2 regions of the Gordonia sp. w5E2 genome follow, and region 1 is predicted to be linked to the other one. Evidence: riboswitches for the same ligand, from Rfam matches in the RefSeq annotation. Region 1 holds a riboswitch; the other holds the start of a gene.
The links. A riboswitch is a leader RNA that binds a small molecule or an ion and turns the genes downstream of it on or off. The one in region 1 is predicted to bind thiamine pyrophosphate.

Region 1 (3,545 bases):
CACCGAGAACCGTGCTGGTGTAAATCTCATCTCACGTTTCAGCCCGCTGTCGCGACTACCCGGTGAGGGCGCAGGACGCGCTTGTTAGTCGACCTGGGAGGACACGTGACCACAGCCGCGGAGAGGCAAGGAAATCGTGGGGCTGACGCCGGCGCACACAGCAGCGTCAGCTCCACGAGGGCGACAGCCGGGGAGGCGTACTCGGAGCGTGTCGAGTCGGCCGACTGGCGAAGCGTCACCGCCGAGGTGAACGAGTACGGCGGTGCGCTTCTCCCCCGGCTACTGACCGCACCCGAAGTCGACGAGCTCCGAGCGCTGTACGACGCCGACGACGTCTTCCGCGCTACGGTCGACATGGGTCGTCACCGCTTCGGGGAGGGCCAGTACAAATACCTGGACACTCCCTACCCGGAGCCGGTCGAGCGTCTGAAACAGGCGCTCTATCCGCGACTGCTGACCATTGCTCGGGATTGGTGGACCAAGCTCGGCCGCGACCCGATCTGGCCGGACACCCTCGACGAATGGCTGGCGATGTGCCACGCAGCGGGCCAGACGAAGTCGACGGCGATCCTGTTGAAGTACGGTGAGCGGGACTGGAACGCGTTGCATCGGGACCTCTACGGCGACCTCGTGTTTCCGTTGCAGGTGGTCATCAATCTCAGCAACCCCGGAGTCGACCACACCGGCGGGGAGTTCCTGCTGCTCGAACAACGCCCACGTGCACAGTCACGGGGAACCGCGTTCCTGCTGCCGCAGGGTCATGGCTACGTGTTCACCACCCGAGACCGTCCCGTCGAGTCGAAGCGCGGGTGGTCGGCAGCTCCGATCCGACACGGAGTCTCGGCCGTCCGCTCCGGCGAACGCATCACCCTCGCCTTGGTCTTTCACGACGCCGCGTAGCTGTGGAGGTGGAGGAGAAGACGTACGTGCTCCTCGGTGCGGATCGGAAGCCACACAGGAGCTCGACACCGGGAAGCCTTGGCGGACACCGACGTAGCCGCATCTACGGCGAGTTGGATTGCACCTCTGCGCTGCGGACGATAGCCCGGGGCGGATACGTGAACAATCGCGTCTTCTTCGCCGACGAAGCGACCGCGATCGCAGCAGGGTTCCGTCCGTGCGCGGTGTGCCTGCCGGAAAAATACCGGGCTTGGAGGCAGGCGCAGTGATCACGGCGCAGGTACTGCCGGTCAGGGAACCCTGTCGGGCACAGTGCTCGGCGTTGAGACAACCCACCGAGCAGCGACATTCTTGTGGTCCCGGCTGGGATCGAACCAGCGACCTTCCCGGTGTGAACGGGACGCTCTTCCACTGAGCCACGGGACCGCGCGCGACGCGCAAAGGCGTCGGTGCACGAGGGCAAAGACTACACGGATCGACGCCGGGAACCCAAATCGCGGCCCAAGGGTGCGTCTTGGTGCCATCGCGACACTCTCCGCCTGCACACTTCCCACTTTCCGAGGCTCTGACCAGGCGATTTGTTAGAAGCGTGTCGGTCGGATAATGTTCTGCATCGCATCGCGAGCAACAAATGGTCCACAAGATCTGCTCGCGAAGCATGCGGATGTAGCGCAGCTGGTAGCGCATCACCTTGCCAAGGTGAGGGTCGCGGGTTCGAATCCCGTCATCCGCTCGGCGCGAGTCGACTCGCATCTGGTGGTGTGGCCGAGTGGTGAGGCAACGGCCTGCAAAGCCGTGTACACGGGTTCGATTCCCGTCGCCACCTCCAAACCACCAATTTCATACCCGCGCGATTAGCTCAGCGGGAGAGCGCTTCCCTGACACGGAAGAGGTCACTGGTTCAATCCCAGTATCGCGCACCATCAGATCCCGCTGTTCGCAGCGGGATCTTTTTGTTCCCCGGCCCCTCGGCGCAGTTGTGTGGGATCCACGGGTACAAAAATGCCCCCGAGGATCCCACGCAACTTTAAGCGGTGCTTGCGTTCGCCACCCGAGTGCGGTCTGATTGCCAGACTGACACGGGGTGCCGACACAAGGTCGGCTGAGATCAGACCCGCAGAACCTGCTCCAGTTAGCACTGGCGAAGGGATGGTCCGAAAATGCCTGCAGCGCTGCCTCTTTCCGAGCACGTCGTACTGATCACCGGCGCGGGCCGCGGACTGGGCGCAACCCTCGCACGCGCCGCGGCGCGTGAGGGTGCGCGCGTGGTCGTCAACTATCGACGCAGCGCCGACGCGGCAGTTGCGCTGGCAGCAGAGTTCGGCGACCGAGCACTCGCCGTCGAAGCCGACGTGACCGACCCCGACGCGGTTCAGACGATGATCGATGCTGCGACAACCCATTTCGGCGCGCCTATCACGGCAGTGGTGAACAACGCCCTTCCCGACTATTCGTTCAACGGCGACGCCCGCTCAACCGCCGACACCATCACCACCGCAGAACTCGACGCGCAGTTTCGCGGAATCGTCGGCGGCGCACTGACAGTCGTACAGGCGGCACTTCCGGGTATGCGGGAAGCCGGTACGGGGCGCATCGTCAACATCGGCACCAACCTCGTGCAGAATCCCGTCGTCCCTTACCACGACTACACAGCCGCCAAGGCCGCACTCCTGGCGCTGACTCGCACGCTGGCCGCCGACCTCGGCCCAGACAACATCACCGTCAACATGGTCTCCGGCGGACTCCTACGCACCACCGACGCGAGCGCAGCGACACCCCCTGAGATCTTCGACGCCATCGCCGCGTCCACTCCCCTGCGGTCGGTCACCACACCAGAGGAATTCGCCGACGCCACACTGTTTTTCCTCTCACCGTGGTCGCGGGCGGTCACCGGACAGAACCTCGTCGTCGACGGCGGCCTCGTCAAGGACTGAACACCGGCAGGCATACTGCGAGCATGAACATCGACTACCGCCCGGGCAGCTTCACCGTCGTCGACTCATCAGGTCGCGAGGCCGCATTCGACGGGGACCAGTACAAGTGGGAGATCACCGACGGCATGCTCATCGTCAACGCCATCACCACCGAGGGTCAGGGCGCGATGCCATACGAAGTGACCGAACTCCGCGAGATCTACGCGGGCTCGTGGCGACTCTCACTGGGGTGAATCCGGAGCTTCGTCGTGCATCTGAGCCCGCCGATCGCCTTCCGACGCTCTCGGCGCGGTCGTAGAATCGTATGCATGACTGCTGATATGACACCCGGCTGCGACAACCCCGACTGCACCTGCGGGCCCGACTGCTCGTGCGGCGCCAACTGCACCTGCGGAAAGAAGTAGCGCAGCCTGTGCCACCACATCCGACCAGCCAGATGGCCGGCGATGCCGCACCCGAACAGCATTCCCACGGTGCCGTGGCCGTCGACGTCGTGGTCGACCCCTCACTCGCAGGCGTCGTCGCCGAGGTAGCTGCCGCAACCTTCCCCCTGGCCTGTCCGCCGCACTCGTCGCCCGACGACATCGCCGGGTTCATCACGACCAACCTGGCCGAAGCGAACTTTGCTGCCTACATCGCCAGCCACGAGAGTGACGTGTTGATCGCACGCACATCCGACGGCACGACGGTGGGCTATTCGCTCGTGCACCA
Region 2 (3,545 bases), 1.6 Mb from region 1:
GTGACCGCGACGAGTCCGTGTAGTCCGAGCAACGCGAAAGTCCGCATATCTGCTTGGATTCCGGCGCCGCCGCCGGAATCCGAACCCGCGATGGTCATCACCCGGACAGGTGTGACCCCCGGTTCGGTGGTGGGCAACAGTGGTGTCGTCATGATCTGCTTGCGGCTCCCGATGTCGCATCGATCGGCAGGTAGACGCGGTTGCCCGCGTCGGCGAACTCGGCGGACTTCGCTGCCATCTCCTGCTCGATTCGTCGGTCGATGTCTTCTGCCGTCACCAGATTGTGCTCTTCTGCATAGGCCCGCACGTCGGCGGAGATACGCATCGAGCAGAACTTCGGGCCGCACATCGAGCAGAAGTGAGCCGTCTTCGCGGGTTCCGCGGGGAGGGTCTCGTCGTGGTATTCCCGTGCCGTGTCGGGGTCGAGTGCGAGGTTGAACTGGTCTGTCCAGCGAAACTCGAAGCGCGCCTTGCTCAAAGCGTCGTCGCGTTCCTGAGCTCGCGGGTGGGCTTTGGCGAGATCGGCTGAGTGGGCCGCGATCTTGTAGGTGATCACACCGACTTTCACGTCGTCGCGATCGGGTAGCCCGAGGTGCTCCTTCGGGGTGACATAGCAGAGCATGGCCGTCCCAGCTTGCGCGATCATCGCCGCACCGATCGCGGAGGTGATGTGGTCGTATGCGGGCGCGATATCTGTGGCGAGCGGGCCGAGGGTGTAGAACGGCGCCTCCTCGCACAACTCCTCTTCGAGGCGCACGTTCTCGACGATCTTGTGCATCGGGATATGACCCGGCCCCTCGATCATCACCTGCACGCCATGGGATTTCGCGATGCGGGTCAACTCGCCGAGGGTGCGCAGTTCGGCGAACTGTGCCTCGTCGTTGGCGTCGGCAATCGAGCCCGGACGCAGTCCGTCGCCGAGTGAGAAGGTGATGTCGTAGCGCGCGAAGATTTCGCACAGCTCGTCGAAATGCGTGTACAGGAACGACTCTTCGTGGTGGGCGAGGCACCACGCAGCCATGATCGACCCGCCGCGCGAGACGATTCCGGTCACCCGGCGAGCGGTCAGCGGTACGTAGCGCAACAGCACGCCCGCGTGCACCGTCATGTAGTCGACACCCTGCTCGGCCTGCTCGATCACGGTGTCGCGGTAGATCTCCCACGTCAGCTTGGTGGGATCGCCCTTGACCTTCTCCAGTGCCTGGTAGATCGGCACAGTACCGACCGGGACGGGGGAATTGCGCATGATCCACTCGCGGGTGAGGTGGATGTCGTCGCCGGTGGACAGATCCATGATCGTGTCGGCGCCCCATCGCGTCGCCCAGACCATCTTCTCGACCTCTTCCGCGATGGAACTGGTCACCGCCGAATTGCCGATGTTCGCATTGATTTTCACCGCGAACGCCTTGCCGATGATCATCGGTTCGGACTCGGGATGACGGTGGTTGGCTGGGATCACTGCACGTCCGGCAGCGACCTCGCTGCGCACGAGTTCGACGTCGACGTTCTCGCGTGCGGCGATGAAGCGCATCTCGTCGGTGACGAGTCCTGCTCGTGCCCAAGCGAGTTGGGTCGACGCTCCGTCGACGGGGTCGGGACGGTGCCACTCGTCGCGGGTGCGGGCAAGGCCTGCCTCGACGTCGATCACGGCGGTCGAGTCGGTGTAGGGGCCCGATGTGTCGTAGACATCGAGGTGCTCGCCGTTGGTGAGGTTGATGCGTCGCTGCGGAACCCGTAACCCATCGACGTCGGCGTAATGCTTGGTGCTGCCCTCGATCGGACCGGTTGTCAGGATGTCGGAGTCGACCTTGTACGCGGAATTCTGGTACGCGGAATCGCTGCCGCCGGATACACGTGTGCCCATGAGATTCTCCCTACGCCGGCATTACCCGGACAGGTTCATGCGGTCAGCGGCCGCCTGCCGCCATCTCAGCCCTCGGTTACGTGAGAGCCCCCGCGTTGATTCGGTTGTGTGCAGTTCACTCTACTGGCTTGCTGCTGTTGCGTCACGAAACCGGGGGTAGCCCAACGCGAGTTCCTAACTTAGGATTGCCTTACCAAACAGACAGGGTGCTGTTCGAGCTCGCGACGATCCGGAAGGGTGCAACAGCGATGACGTTGGTGGAGATCGTAGGTCTGCAGAAGGATTACGGGGAGGTGCACGCGCTTCGCGGAATCGACGTCGAGATCGCCGAGGGAGAGGTCCTCGGCCTGTTGGGTCCCAACGGCAGCGGCAAGACGACGACCGTCTCGATCCTCGCGACGCTGCAGCGTCCGACCGCCGGACGTGCACTCATCGCCGGACACGACGTCGTCGACGACGCGGCGAGGGTGCGCGAATTGATCTCTCTCACAGGGCAATACGCATCGCTGGACAACACCCTGTCCGCACGAGAGAACCTCGTCATGTTCGGAAGGCTCACCGGCCTGTCGTCGGCCGAGGCGAAGGGCTCCGTGGCACACGTGGCCGAGGCGTTCGGACTGAGCGAGTTCGTCGATCGTCGAGTGTCGGCGCTGTCGGGTGGCCAGCGCCGCCGGGTCGACATCGCGTGCGCACTCGTCACGCGCCCACGGGTGCTGTTCCTCGACGAACCGACAACCGGACTCGACCCGCGTAGCCGTGCCGCGGTGTGGGAAACGATCGCGGCGCTACGAACCGAGGGCATCACCGCGCTGCTCACGACGCAGTATCTCGAAGAGGCCGATCGTCTCGCCGACAACATCGTCATGCTCGATCACGGCTCAGTGGTCGCTCGCGGAACCCCCGAGCAGCTCAAACATCAAGCGGGATCGGCGATCTGCGAGATCACTCTGCTCGACGCAGCCGATGTGACGCGGGTGCGGACCGCGCTGGCCGACCACGAATTCCTCGACGCCGCGACGTCGGCGCAGTCGCGTCCGGTCCTCGTCGTCGAGGCGCCGGGAGAACTCGACACTGTCGTCGCCGTCGCGTCGACGCTGCGCGCCGAAGGGGTGGGCGTCTTCGACATCGCGCTACGCCGGCCGTCGCTCGACGAGGTGTTCCTGCAGTTGACCGACGAGAATCGCGCTGCCAGTGAGGAAGTCGTGCCATGACGATCTCCGCGGAGCGAACGGCGGTGCGTCGGGAAGCGGCGCCACGCACGTCGGTCGGCTGGTCGACGGCATACGCTGTGCTGACCAGGAGGAGTCTCGACTCGTCGATCCGCACCGGGTTGCTCTTCTTCGCGATCGGCTCGCCTATCGTGTTCTTCACCTGCTTCTACGTGCCACTGCACTCTCGCTTTGAACGCAGCGGCGTCGACTATGCGCAATACGTTGCGCCGCTGGTCATTCTGCAGGCCGCCATGTTTGTCGCCATCATTTCGTGTGAGATCGCGGGCGACGAGGCGACCGGCGGTATGCGGGAGCGGCTGAGTTCGCTGCCCATCTCTCGCCTGACGCCAGCGGCTGCGCGCATGACGAATGCTGTTGTGCGGATGTCTGTCTCGGCTGTATCGGTGTCGCTGTATGCGTGCGTGTTCGGCTTCAGGCTGCGCGGCAGCATCGTCGAATCGATCGGGTTC

Region 2: linked by a shared signal. The riboswitch ahead of thiC (phosphomethylpyrimidine synthase ThiC) and the one ahead of RND64_RS10125 (3-oxoacyl-ACP reductase) in region 1 are both predicted to bind thiamine pyrophosphate.

The regions. Positions count from the first base shown of each region.
Region 1 covers NZ_CP144213.1:2,217,933-2,221,477, reverse strand. Annotated here, with positions in the region: gene RND64_RS10155 (2OG-Fe(II) oxygenase) at 247-900, shown strand; gene RND64_RS10150 (Ada metal-binding domain-containing protein) at 909-1,169, shown strand; tRNA gene RND64_RS10145 (tRNA-Val) at 1,255-1,326, opposite strand; tRNA gene RND64_RS10140 (tRNA-Gly) at 1,561-1,633, shown strand; tRNA gene RND64_RS10135 (tRNA-Cys) at 1,656-1,729, shown strand; tRNA gene RND64_RS10130 (tRNA-Val) at 1,749-1,823, shown strand; TPP riboswitch at 1,971-2,067, shown strand; gene RND64_RS10125 (3-oxoacyl-ACP reductase) at 2,061-2,834, shown strand; gene RND64_RS10120 (hypothetical protein) at 2,858-3,067, shown strand; gene RND64_RS10115 (GNAT family N-acetyltransferase) at 3,271-3,545, shown strand, end outside.
Region 2 covers NZ_CP144213.1:626,516-630,060, forward strand. Annotated here, with positions in the region: gene thiD (bifunctional hydroxymethylpyrimidine kinase/phosphomethylpyrimidine kinase) at 1-152, opposite strand, end outside; gene thiC (phosphomethylpyrimidine synthase ThiC) at 149-1,864, opposite strand; TPP riboswitch at 1,858-1,968, opposite strand; gene RND64_RS02745 (daunorubicin/doxorubicin resistance ABC transporter ATP-binding protein DrrA) at 2,113-3,075, shown strand; gene RND64_RS02750 (ABC transporter permease) at 3,072-3,545, shown strand, end outside.